One region of the Mesorhizobium sp. M0800 genome, then DNA from elsewhere that is predicted to be linked to it. Evidence: predicted binding sites of a transcription regulator. Region 1 holds the regulator's gene; each other region holds the start of a gene.
What was found. The regulator PhoB, encoded in region 1, activates phosphate uptake and scavenging genes when phosphate is short. The targets are predictions, from matches to a motif close to TGTCATNNANCTGTCAT.

Region 1 (4,150 bases):
CAGCACCTCCATCGAACCGGCAAACAGGAAATCGGCATTCGGATCGGAACCCGAACCCTTGATGAAGACGTAGTTGCCTTCCGGCTTCACCTTGAAGACTTCGCGGGCCTCCATGCGGCCGACTTCCTTGTTGTCGAAGGTCAGATAGAACACGTCCTTGTTCTCGATCAGCCGGTCATAGCCGACGACCGGGATGCCTTCGTCCAGTGCCTTCTGCACGGCCGGCCCGATGGCCGAGGCGTCCTGCGCCAGGATGATCAGTGCGTTGGCGCCCTGCGAGATCAGGCTCTCGACGTCGGTGAGCTGCTTGCCGGGGTTGGACTGTGCGTCGGCGGAAATATACTTGTCGCCTGCGGCCTCGATGGCCGCCTTCATTGCGGCCTCGTCTGTCTTCCAGCGCTCTTCCTGGAAGTTCGACCAGGAAACGCCGATGACCTTGTCTTTAGCCTGCGCCGCCGACGCCAGCGCCAGCGTCATGGCGACACCCGCCAGAATGGCGGTCGTGAATTTCTTCATCATATCCTCCCTGCGCCGCGTACGGCGTGACCAATTGGCTCAAAGACCAGCTTAGAAGCTCTAATTTTTTCGAGCCTCGAAAAAATACTGGCCCGATCTCCGGCTGCTGTCAACATCGATTCTGATGGATTTTGATGACTCTGCGAGTTTTTTCGAGCGTCGGAATAAACGATGACAGCGCCACCTGCATCTGACACTATTTGCCTGCATCCGACACTATTTGTCGGACATTACCGACGGCTTCCGGTTCATGAGCGGCCGCGGCAACCGGGAGGAAAGCAAAACAATGTCGGTCGGAATCCGCCATGACGATTTGCGCCGGCGCAACCGGGCGATGGTGATCTCGGCGGTGCGCCGGGCCGGCCAGCCATCGCGTACTGAGATCGCAGCTACCACCGGCCTCAGTCATTCGACCATATCGGCGATCTCTTCCGACCTGATACGGGAAGGCATCCTCGCCGAGAGCAAGGCAAGTGAGCCCGTTTCGTTGAAACGCGGTCGTCCGCAGGTCGGCCTCGCCCTCAACCCGGAAGCGGCGGCGGTGCTGACCGTGGTGTTGTCGCTGAATTTCCTGTCGGCCGCCATTATCGACTATACGGGACAGGTGGTCGCCGAGGAACAGCGCCGGCTGGACACGCTGACCATGCCGCGCGACGAGCTGATCCGTGAATGCATGGCCATCGTCCGGCGCCGGCTGCAGGATCCAGACCTTGACGTCCGCAGTGTCGCCCGCATCGCCCTGGCGATTCAGGGCATTACCGACTCCCCTGCACGCGCCATGCTGTGGTCGCCGATCACGCCGCAGACCGACATCGCCTTTGCCGACATGCTGGAGGGCGAATTCGGCATCCCGGCAACGGTGGAGAACGACTGCAACATGATGGCGGTGGCTTTGCGCTGGCGCAATCCGGATCGCTATCGCGACGACTTCATCGCCATCCTGCTTTCGCATGGCATCGGCATGGGGCTGGTGCTGAAGGGCGAACTGTTCACCGGGACGCATTCCTCGGGCGGCGAATTTGGCCACATGATCCATCGTCCGGGCGGCGCGCTCTGCCGTTGCGGGCGGCGCGGCTGCATCGAGGCCTATGCCGGCAACTACGCCATCTGGCGCAACGCCAGGCAGATGAGCGACGACAGCGAACCGGTCGCCGACGTCAGCGACGCCGACATGCGAGCACTGGCGGCTCGGGCGCGCGAGAAAGATGGGCCGGAACGCGAGGCCTACCGCAAGGCCGGCGAGGCGCTGGGTTTCGGTCTCGGCTCGCTGTTCGCGCTGATCGATCCGGCACCGGTCGCGATGGTCGGCGCCAGTGCCGCCGCCTTCGATCTGATCGAGCCGGCCTTGCGGAAGGCAATCGCCCAGACCGCCGGCGGTCAGCATTCAGGCTCGATCTCCTTCGATACAGAGCCGAACGAATTGCCGCTGATCCGCGAAGGCTGCGCGATGCGGGCGTTAAGCTTCGTCGACCAGGAGATTTTCGCGCCGGGCGCGCAAATGAGGCCCAGCGTCAGAAAGAACGTAGCCTGACCAGGCGGGTCAATCTTCCCTGATCGCATAGCCGGCACCGCGGATGGTGCGGATGACATCCGGCATCCGGCCGTTGTTGACGGCTTTGCGCAGCCGCCCGACATGCACGTCGACGGTGCGTTCGTCGATGTAGATTGTCTCGCCCCAGACATTATCGAGTAACTGGCTGCGCGAGAAGACACGGCCCGGATGCCGCATCATGAACTCGAGCAGCCGGAATTCGGTCGGCCCGAGCCTGATTTCGCTCTTCTTGCGATAGACCCTGTGCGATTCGCGATCGAGCACGATGTCGCCGACCTTCAGCACGCTGGACAGCACTTCCGGCTTGGCGCGCCGCAGCAGCGCCTTGACCCTGGCCATGAATTCTGGTGTCGAAAACGGTTTCACCAGATAGTCGTCGGCGCCGGTCGAAAGACCGCGCACCCGGTCGCTCTCCTCGCCGCGCGCGGTCAGCATGATGATCGGCAGCCGCTCGGTTTCGGGGCGCACCCGCAACCGACGACAGAGCTCGATGCCGGAAACCGCTGGTATCATCCAGTCGAGCACCAAAAGGTCGGGCACATTCTCCTGCAAACGGATCTCGGCTTCGTCGCCGCGTGTCACCACCTCGACCTGGTAGCCTTCGGATTCGAGATTGTAGCGGAGCAGCACACCCAACGGCTCCTCGTCCTCCACCACCATTATGCGTGGTGCGATCATCGGCTGGGCACCCCCATCATGTCACCGGTGCGGACATTGTCGTTTCGTCCTGCTTCGGACGATTGACCGGCAATTGCTCGCCGGTCAGCACATAATACGCATTTTCGGCGATGTTGGTGACATGGTCGCCGATCCGCTCCAGATTCTTGGCGCAGAACAGCAGGTGCGTGCAAGCGGTGATGTTGCGCGGATCTTCCATCATGTAGGTCAAGAGCTCGCGGAACACGGACGTGTATTTGACGTCGATGCGCTCGTCGGCGGCACGCAGCTTGGCCAACGCGGCCGCATCGCCTGCAGCATATTCCTCGATGACACCCTGCACCTGGATGAGAACCAGCTGCGCCATCGCGTCGATGGAATGCGACAGGTCCCGCGGCGTGGCGCTGAGGCCGACCGCACTCACGCGCTTGGCGATATTCTTGGCAAGGTCGCCGATGCGTTCGAGGTCGCCCGCCATGCGGATCGCTCCGACCACATGGCGAAGATCGTGGGCCATCGGCTGGCGTTTGGCGATCAGGGTGATGGCGCGGTCGTCCAGTTCGCGTTGACGCGCATCCATGATGGCGTCGTCGGAAACGACGCGTTGCGCCAGCACGTTGTCGGAATTCAACAGGGCCTTGGTCGCCCCGCCGACCATCGAACCGGCGAGGTCGGCCATGTCGCGGATCAGCTTGCTGATCTGCTCGAGATCCTCGTCGAAAGAAGCGACTGTGTGTTCGCCCATGGTCCTGTCCTCATATGCATGATCGGAACGGCTCAGCCGAAGCGGCCAGTGATGTAGTCCTGCGTGCGCTTCTCGCGGGGCGACGTGAAGATCTTCTCGGTCCGGTCGAACTCGACCAGTTCACCCAGATACATGAAGGCGGTCTGGCGCGACACACGCGCCGCCTGCTGCATGTTGTGGGTGACGATGACGATCGTGTAGTCGGCTTGCAATTCGTCGATCAGTTCCTCGATCTTGGCAGTCGACAGCGGGTCGAGGGCCGAAGCCGGTTCGTCGAGCAGAATGACTTCCGGCTTCACGGCCACGGTGCGGGCGATACAGAGCCGCTGCTGCTGGCCGCCGGACAGGCTCAAGCCGCTGGCGTTGAGCTTGTCCTTGACCTCGCTCCACAGCGCGGCGCGCTTCAACGCCTGTTCGACGCGGCCGTCCATCTCGGACTTGCCGAGGTTCTCGTAGAGCCTGACGCCGAAGGCGATGTTCTCGTAGATCGACATCGGGAACGGCGTCGGCTTCTGGAACACCATGCCGATCTTGGTCCTGAGGAGGTTGAGATCCTGCGACCGGTCGAGAATGTTCTTGCCGTCGAGCAGCACCTGGCCCTCGGCCGTCTGTTTTGGGTAGAGCTCATAGATGCGGTTGAACACACGCAGCAGCGTCGATTTCCCGCAGCCCGAAGGGCC
Region 2 (4,150 bases), on a different contig from region 1:
TGTGGAAGGTGCCGGAGGTGTAGCCGTTCTTGAAGTCGCCGATGCCCGAGGAATCGTCAACCGCAACATCGACCTTGCCGTCGCGAACCGCTAGAAGGTTGTTCTCGTGGCCGCCATTGAACTGGGTCGAGGCGAAGAAGGTTTCGTTCGAAGCGCCGGTGTCCTTCGGGATCTGGGTCAGCGGGATCAGGTAGCCGGAGGTCGAATCCGGGTCGGCATAGCCGAGCTTCTTGCCCTTGGCCGACTTGATGTCGGTGATGCCGGACGACTTCAGCGCAAGGCCGATCGAATAATAGCCGGTCGCGCCGTCGGTCTGCTGGGTGGTGAGGATCGGGGTCACGGCGTTCGGATCCTTGAGGTAGACGCTGGCATAGCCCGACGCGCCAAGCTCTGCGAAATCGAGCGTGCCGCCGAGCAGGCCCTGGATAACGCCGTCATAGTCGGCGGCCGGGAACAGCGAGACCTTCTCGAAGCCGAATTCGGACTTCAGGTGATCGGCGAGGCACTGAAAGTTGCGCAGCCGGTCCGCTTCGTTTTCACCGCCAAGGATGCCGATGCGGAATTCCTTGATATCCTGGGCGTGAGCGGCGCTTGCCGCGATGGCGAGCAATGAAACGGCACCAAAAACCATCTTCCTGAACATTATCTCTCTCCTGTTGGTCCCGGCCTCGCGCCGGTAGCGTTCGAATTTTTTGACAGGTGCCTTTGACGCGGGCGGGCGATCAGGCCGTTCTCAATATCCCGGGAATGCGGGCTCGAGCGGTCCGGCGGATGCAGCGATTTTCTGTTTGATGGCGACACTGGTGGAGGTGATGGCCTCGGAGATTTCGCCGCCATTGCTGTCGGCGCCGTAGACCATGCGCACGGCCTCGCGGTTGAGGGCTTCGGGCGGGCCGTCGAAGACAACCTTGCCGGCGGCCATGCCGATGATGCGGTTGCAGTAGGTGCGGGCCGTATCCAGCGTATGCAGATTTGTGATGACGGTGATGCCCTCGCGCAAATTGATGTCCTGCAGCGAATCCATCACCACCTTGGCGTTGAGCGGATCGAGCGAGGCAATCGGCTCATCCGCCAGCAACACCTTCGGCTGCTGCATCATGGCGCGCGCAATCGCAACGCGCTGCTGCTGGCCGCCGGAAAGCGTGCCGGCCGGCTGCAGGGCGGTGCGGGCGATGTCGAGGCGCTCGAGGGCTGCAACCGCTTCCGCGCATTCACCGCGGGAGAACATGCCAAACAGGTTGGACAGCGTCGAGCGGTGGTTGAGCCGGCCGAGCAGCACATTGGTAAGCACATCGAGGCGCGGCACGAGATTGAACTGCTGGAAGATCATGGCGCAGTCGCGCTGCCAGCGCCGGAGCGGCGAGCCGCGCAACCCGGAGACCTCGACGCCGTTGAACAGGATGGATCCCTGGCTGGGCTCGATGAGGCGGTTAATCATGCGCAGCAGCGTCGATTTGCCGGCGCCGGAGCGGCCAATGATGCCGACCATCTGGCCTTGCGGAATCGCGATGTGAACATTGCTGACGGCGGTGTTCTTGCCGAACCGGCGGGTGACGCCGCGGATTTCGAGCGTAGCTGACATGGTGCAGGCTCCAGTCCAATCGCAATTGAAGGTCTGTTTACCCTGGCTAGCGCAGCCGCATGAACCTGCAGTGTCGGAACGATGTCAGTTTTGTTACTGCCCACAGCCTGGAGCGGGGCGGGATCAACTCGGCGCGAGAAGCTCGAATGGTGAATGGTGAATGGTGAATAGTGAATAGTGAATAGTGAATAGTGAATGGTGGCAAGAGAGGCTTCCCTAAGCCTCGAAACCTATCCGTCCCGCCATTCACTATTCACCATTCACCGTCCACGATCCCTTAGCCGCCATATTTCTCCAGAAACGCCTCCGCCGACAATTCCCGAAAATCGTCGAGCGCGGCGCGCAGCCTTGCATGGTCCCAGTCCCACCAGGCGAGCGCCTGGTAGCGCTCCGCGGTGCGGCGGTCGAAGCGTTCGCGGATCGGCTTGGCCGGTACGCCGGCGACGACGGTGTAGGGCGCGACGTCCTTCGACACCACCGCGCCGGCGCCGACTGCTGCACCATCGCCGACGGTGACGCCGGGCAGGATGGTCGAGCCGTGGCCAAGCCAGGTGTCGTGGCCGATAGAGACGCGTTTGGCGCGGCGCTGGGCAAAGAATTCGCTCTCGTGCTCGGCGTCGTCCCAGTAGTCCGAGGCGCGATAGGTGAAGTGGTGCAGCGTCGGCCGCCAGGTCGGGTGGTTGGTGGCGTTGATGCGCACGCTGGCGGCGATGTTGGCGAATTTGCCGATCGTCACGCACCAGACGCCGCAGTCCTGCATCATGTAGGAATAGTCGCCGAGCGTGCTTTCGGAAACCCGGCAGCGCTCGGCGATCTCGGTCCAGCGGCCAAGCGTTGAGTTCTCTACTTCCGCCGTCTCGTGGATCACCGGCGCCTCCGACAGTTTCCTGGTCATGCGGCAATTTTTCCGGCGGCGAAGGCGGTCACGTCGATGATGCGGTCGGCCACCGCCTCGCGCACGTCGTGGTCGTGGAAGATGCCGAGCAAAGCGACGCCCGCCGCCTTCTTGGCGGCGATCAGGGAAATCACCACATCGCGGTTCCTGGCGTCGAGCGAAGCGGTCGGCTCGTCGAGCAGCAGGATCGGGTGCTCGGTGATGAAGCCGCGCGCGATGTTGACGCGCTGCTGTTCACCGCCGGAGAACGTCGCCGGCGGCAGCGCCCAGAGCTTTTCCGGCAGGTTGAGCTGCGCCAGCAAGGCACGTGCCTTGCCGTGCGCGACCTCGCGCTCCTCGCCGCGCTCGACCAGCGGTTCGGCCACGACATCGAGCGCAGAGACACGCGGCACGGTGCGCAGGAACTGGCTGACATAGCCGATGGTAAGCCGGCGCACGGCAAGCACGGTGCGCGGGCTGGCCGAGGCGAGATCGATGAGCCCGCCCTCGTGCTGGACGATGATCTGGCCTTCATCGGCGGCATAATTTCCGTAGAGCATTTTCAGGATCGAGCTCTTGCCGGCGCCGGACGGGCCGCCGAGCACGGCGCATTCGCCGGCCCTGATCGCGAACGAGACACCGGCGACCACCGGCAGTTTGATGCCGTCGCGCAGATGCATGGTGAAGCTCTTCGCGACATCGGAGACAACGAGCGGGGTTGCCATCAGAGGGTTCTCCCGTTCGGCGCTTCGCCGGCCCGCAATGTCTTCGCCTGAGCACCCCCCTCTGGCCTGCCGGCGATCTCCCCCTCAAGGGGGGAGATCGGCAACTTCGATGTCCCATCCGCTTTGCAGCGTCGATGATTGGCGTAGGCGGTGACGACATCCAATCTCCCCCCTTGAGGGGGAGATGGCCGGCAGGCCAGAGGGGGGTACGCCGGAGCAATCATCGTCACACCTGCAGAATCGAGGAGACAAGCAACTGGGTATAAGGCGCGCGCGGATCGTCGAGGACGCGGTCGGTGAGGCCGCTTTCGACGACGCGGCCGTCCTTCATCACCATCATGCGCTGCGACAACAGCCGCGCCACGGCGAGATCGTGGGTGACGACGATGGCGGCCAGGCCGAGATCGGTGACCAGGCCGCGCAACAGATCGAGCAGGCGCGCCTGCACCGAGACGTCGAGGCCGCCGGTTGGCTCGTCCATGAACACCAGCCGCGGCCCGGTGACGAGGTTGCGGGCGATCTGCAGGCGCTGGCGCATGCCTCCGGAGAAGGCGCGCGGCTCGTCGTCGATGCGGTCTTCGTCGATCTCGACACGAGACAACCAGTCGACCGCCGTTGCGCGGATCCTGCCATAGTGACGGTCGCCGACCGCCATCAGCCGCTCGCCGACATTGGCGCCGGCCGACACCGTCATGCGCAGCCCGTCGGCCGGGTTCTGATGGACAAAACCCCAATCGGTGCGCATCAGGAAGCGGCGCTCGGCCTCGCTCATGCGGTAGAGTTCGCGAAACTGGCCGTCGCGCATCCGGTAGCTGGCGGTGCCGGAGCTGGGCAGCAGTCGAGTTGACAGGCAGTTGAGCAAAGTCGTCTTGCCGGAACCGGATTCGCCGACCACCGCCAGCACTTCGCCCGGCCAGAGGTCAAAAGTGACGTTCTCGCAGCCGACGCGCGAGCCGTAGAATTTGGACA
Region 3 (4,150 bases), on a different contig from region 1:
ATGCGAGCCAGGCCAAATCGCGCTTCCTCGCCACCGTCAGCCACGAGATCCGCACGCCGATGAACGGCATCATGGGCATGGCCCGGCTTCTCGCCGACACCAGCCTTTCGCCCGAGCAGCGGACCTATGTCGGCGCCATCTCGACCTCGGCCAGCGCGCTGCTGGCGCTGATCGAGGACCTGCTCGACTACTCCAAGATCGAGGCCGGCCGCTTCGATCCCGAACCGCAGCCGATGTCGGTGCGCGAGATCGCCGACAATGTCATCGAGCTTTTGGCGGCGCGGGCTTTTGCCAAGGATATCGGCCTCGGCTGCCATGTCGAACCCAACGTGCCGCAGCTGATCACCGCCGACCCCGGCAGGGTCAGGCAGGTGCTGCTCAATCTCATCGGCAACGCCGTCAAGTTCACCGACAGCGGCGGCGTCCTGGCAAGCATCGCCCGCGTCCGCACCGAAACCACCGACCGCATCCGCTTCACCATCACCGACACCGGCCCCGGTCTGCGCGAGGAGGACATGGAGCGCATATTCGAGGACTTCGAACAGGCTGACGGCACCTCGACCCGTGCGCATGGCGGTGCCGGCCTCGGTCTCGCCATTTCCAAACGCCTGGTGATCGCCATGGGCGGCACTATCTCTGTGTCGAGCCGGCTTGGCCAGGGGTCCGAATTCGTCTTCGAGATTCCCGCTATTTCCGCCGTCGAGGCGCCGCAGATCCGCCAGGACGCGCTGTCGGGCCGGCATGCGGTGATCGTATCGAAGAACCTGGTCGAGGCCGAAGCCCTCGCCCGCACCATTCGCGCCAATGGCGGCACGGTCGATCTGGCCACCGCCGCCGCCCAGGCCACCCCTTTCGCCGAGAGCTGCGACGTGCTGCTGATTGATGCTGCCATGGAGCAAAGCGACGGCAGGCTGCTCAGGCGCCTGCGCCAGAGCGGATTTGCCGATTGCGAGGCAGTGACGCTGATCGCACCGACCGACCGTGGCATGCTTGGCGAGTTCCGTGCCAATGGTTACGCCACCTTCCTTGCGAGGCCGGTGCGCGGCGAGACATTGCTGCGCGTGCTTTTGACCAGCCACGCGCCGGTCATCGCCGAGCCGCAACTGCAAAAGCGCGGCGCGCAGGCGGGGCACGCCATTGGCGCCCGCCAGCAGGGCCTGTCGGTGCTGATCGCCGAGGACAACGACATCAACGCCATGCTGGCCCGCGCCACGCTGCTGAAGGCCGGGCATCGCGTGAAAGTGGTCGGCAACGGCAAGGCCGCCGTCGAGGCGGTCATCAGCACCGGCCACAAGCACCGTTACGACGTGGTGCTGATGGACTTGCATATGCCTGTCATGGACGGCCTGGACGCCATCGCCGCCATCCGCCGCCATGAGGAGGAGACCGCGGTGCCGCCGGTGCCGATCATGGTGCTGTCGGCCGACAGCCAGGAAAAGACCCGCCACGCCGTGCTCGCTCACGGTGCCAGCGGCTTCGTCACCAAGCCGCTCGACCCCGATGCCCTGGTTCATGCGGTCGAAGGGCAAGCGGCCGCCTGAGGCACAACATAGACGGTTGATAGATTACCCAGCCGACGAAGTATTGCCCGCAGAGGCGTATCACGGTACTGTCACAATCCTGTTGCACCTACACCGTATCCCCGTGCCAAGAGGGATGGCTCGAAGGAGAATCACTCGTGCATACAGTCATGCCGGAATGTGATGCTCGGCCGAACGCCAGCGGGCCTTTGCTCGTCGGCCGGAACGCCGATGCCGTCATAAAAGGCGCATCGCTCGGCCGCATCGGCAATCTCGAAGTGCGGCTCGCCCGCAACGAGGCCGAGATCGCTGCCGCGCAGGAAGTGCGCTACCGGGTGTTCTACGACGAGCTTGGTGCCAGGAAGGACCTGTTCCAGATGCAGGACCGCCGCGATGCCGATCGCTTCGATCCCCTCTGCGATCATCTGCTGGTCTTCGATACTTCGCTTTCCGGCCCCGAGCATCGCCGCATCGTCGGCACCTACCGCCTGCTGCGGCAGGAGATTGCCGCGGCCGCCGGCGGCTTCTATTCCGAAGGCGAATTCGAACTGACCAAGCTGATCGCGCGGCATCCCGGCCAGCGCTTCCTCGAGCTCGGCCGCTCCTGCGTTCTGCCGGAATACCGCTCGAAGCGCACCATCGAGGCGCTGTGGCAAGGCATCTGGGCCTACATCAACCATTACGGCATCGGCGTGATGACCGGCTGCGCGTCGTTCCACGGCACCGTGCCTGCGGCACATGCGGAGGCGCTGACCTATCTTGCCCACCACTGCCGGACGAATTCATCATGGGACGTGCGTGCCGTCGCCGGGCGCTATTGTTCCATGGATCTGATGCCGATCGAGGCCGTCAATACCAAGGCGGCGATCGCCGCGATGCCGCCGCTGGTCAAGGGCTATCTGCGCGTCGGCGCGCGCATCGGCGACGGTTGCGTCATCGACCGTGAATTCTCGACGGTCGACGTGTTCGTGGTGATGCCGGTCAAGGAGATCGGTGCCCGCTACGTCAATTATTATGGCGGAGAAGCGCAGCGGTTTGCGGCCTGAGTAGGGCAGTAAGGGAATAGCACTGACTGCTGGAGCAGCAATTGGCTACTCACTACTAACCATTCACTATTCACCATTCACCATTCACGCATCCTTCTCGGCCTGCTCGTTGACTGGCCCCGGCTCCACTGGCGCTTCGCTTGCGACATGCTTGGGGCCGCCCTTGGCGACGCCGACCATGGCCGGCCGCAGAACACGCTCGCCGATCGAATAGCCGGGCTGCACGACCTGCACGACCGTGTTGGCCGGTACGTCGGGATTGGGCACCTCGAACATCGCCTGGTGGAAATTCGGATCGAATTTCTCGCCCTCGGGCTCGAGCTTCTTCACGCCGTGGCGTTCCAGCGCCGACAGCATGGCGCGCTCGGTGATCTCGACGCCGTCGATCAGCGCCTTGAAGCCGGCATCGCCCGAAGCCTTGGCCTCCTCCGGGATGGCATCCAGCGCACGGCGCAGATTGTCTGACACCGAAAGCATGTCGCGGGCAAAATTGGCAACCGCATAGGCGCGCGCATCGTGGACGTCGCGGGCGGTGCGGCGACGCAAGTTCTCCATGTCGGCCGCGACGCGCAGCACGCGATCCTTCAGCTCTTCGTTTTCCTTCAGAAGCCGCACAAGCGCTTCATAGTCGCCGTCGACGCTACCTTCCCTTGGCTCCGCGGCAGCCTCGGTCTTCTCGGCTTCATCGGGCGCGCGTTCGTCTTTTGCCTGGTCGCTCATCGCCGTTTCCCGTCATTTTCGAATGGTGTGATTTGCGCCCGATATCGAGGTTTGGCGGCCAAAAATCAAGGGGCAAGCGATACTGCAGCCGCTGTCGCTGCTTGATTGCGGACGGCGCAGACCTCTCGATTTTAATTCAAACTTTACCGTACCCGACGGCTTTGCTTGCCAGCATGCTACAATGCGGGAACCATTCCTCCCTTGGAAGAGTTTCGAAGCCGACACAGGATTTTGGATGATGCCCCGCAGGAATGGCGAAAAACGCGTCGGGCTCGCCGCCGATATCCGGCGCCAGCTCGGCACCGAGGCGACTAAGCGCTTTCTGCGCACCTTGCCGGCCTTCCGCACGGAGTCCGATATTCCCGACCGTCTGAAGGAATTGCTCGACCGCCTGGACGGCGTCGAAGCCAAGGTGGTCGCAGGCGGGCGCCATCGGTAGACACCGTCGCCAGCAACGCGACCTGCGATTGCGGCCGCAATTCCTCGCCATCGCGCGACATTTACCCGCAGTAACTTTGCGTGATCGCCGCCTTGCGGCAGCGCCCTGCTCCGCCTATGTTTCATGATGAACATGATTTCCCCCGAAGCTGTGGCAAACAGCAAGCGCGCCTGGTTGAAAATCCTGTCGCGCTATAAAAAGCCCGACAGGCGTCGCAGCGCCGTCGAACTCGCCATCACCCTCATTCCTTTCGCCACGCTGTGGGGATTGTCCTCGGCCGCTTATGCCTATGGCCATTGGTGGGGTCTGGTCCTCATCCTTCCGGCCGCCGGCTTTCTGGTGCGGATCTTCATGATCCAGCACGATTGCGGCCACGGCTCCTTCTTTGCCAATCGCTATGCCGACGACTGGATCGGCCGCGTCCT

Region 2: a site for PhoB is predicted at 1,664-1,680, ahead of phnC (phosphonate ABC transporter ATP-binding protein). Genes of this name have one in related genera too.
Region 3: a site for PhoB is predicted at 1,611-1,627, ahead of olsB (l-ornithine N(alpha)-acyltransferase). Genes of this name have one in related genera too.

The regions. Positions count from the first base shown of each region.
Region 1 covers NZ_JAMYOZ010000025.1:80,301-84,450, reverse strand. Annotated here, with positions in the region: gene xylF (D-xylose ABC transporter substrate-binding protein) at 1-516, opposite strand, end outside; gene NKI18_RS24565 (ROK family protein) at 803-2,047, shown strand; gene phoB (phosphate regulon transcriptional regulator PhoB) at 2,057-2,746, opposite strand; gene phoU (phosphate signaling complex protein PhoU) at 2,763-3,470, opposite strand; gene pstB (phosphate ABC transporter ATP-binding protein PstB) at 3,503-4,150, opposite strand, start outside.
Region 2 covers NZ_JAMYOZ010000002.1:15,830-19,979, forward strand. Annotated here, with positions in the region: gene phnD (phosphonate ABC transporter substrate-binding protein) at 1-643, opposite strand, end outside; gene phnC (phosphonate ABC transporter ATP-binding protein) at 734-1,582, opposite strand; gene NKI18_RS02515 (DapH/DapD/GlmU-related protein) at 1,860-2,477, opposite strand; gene phnL (phosphonate C-P lyase system protein PhnL) at 2,474-3,181, opposite strand; gene phnK (phosphonate C-P lyase system protein PhnK) at 3,408-4,150, opposite strand, start outside.
Region 3 covers NZ_JAMYOZ010000002.1:76,536-80,685, reverse strand. Annotated here, with positions in the region: gene NKI18_RS02810 (PAS domain-containing hybrid sensor histidine kinase/response regulator) at 1-1,541, shown strand, start outside; gene olsB (l-ornithine N(alpha)-acyltransferase) at 1,691-2,566, shown strand; gene grpE (nucleotide exchange factor GrpE) at 2,651-3,286, opposite strand; gene NKI18_RS02795 (hypothetical protein) at 3,522-3,725, shown strand; gene NKI18_RS02790 (fatty acid desaturase) at 3,852-4,150, shown strand, end outside.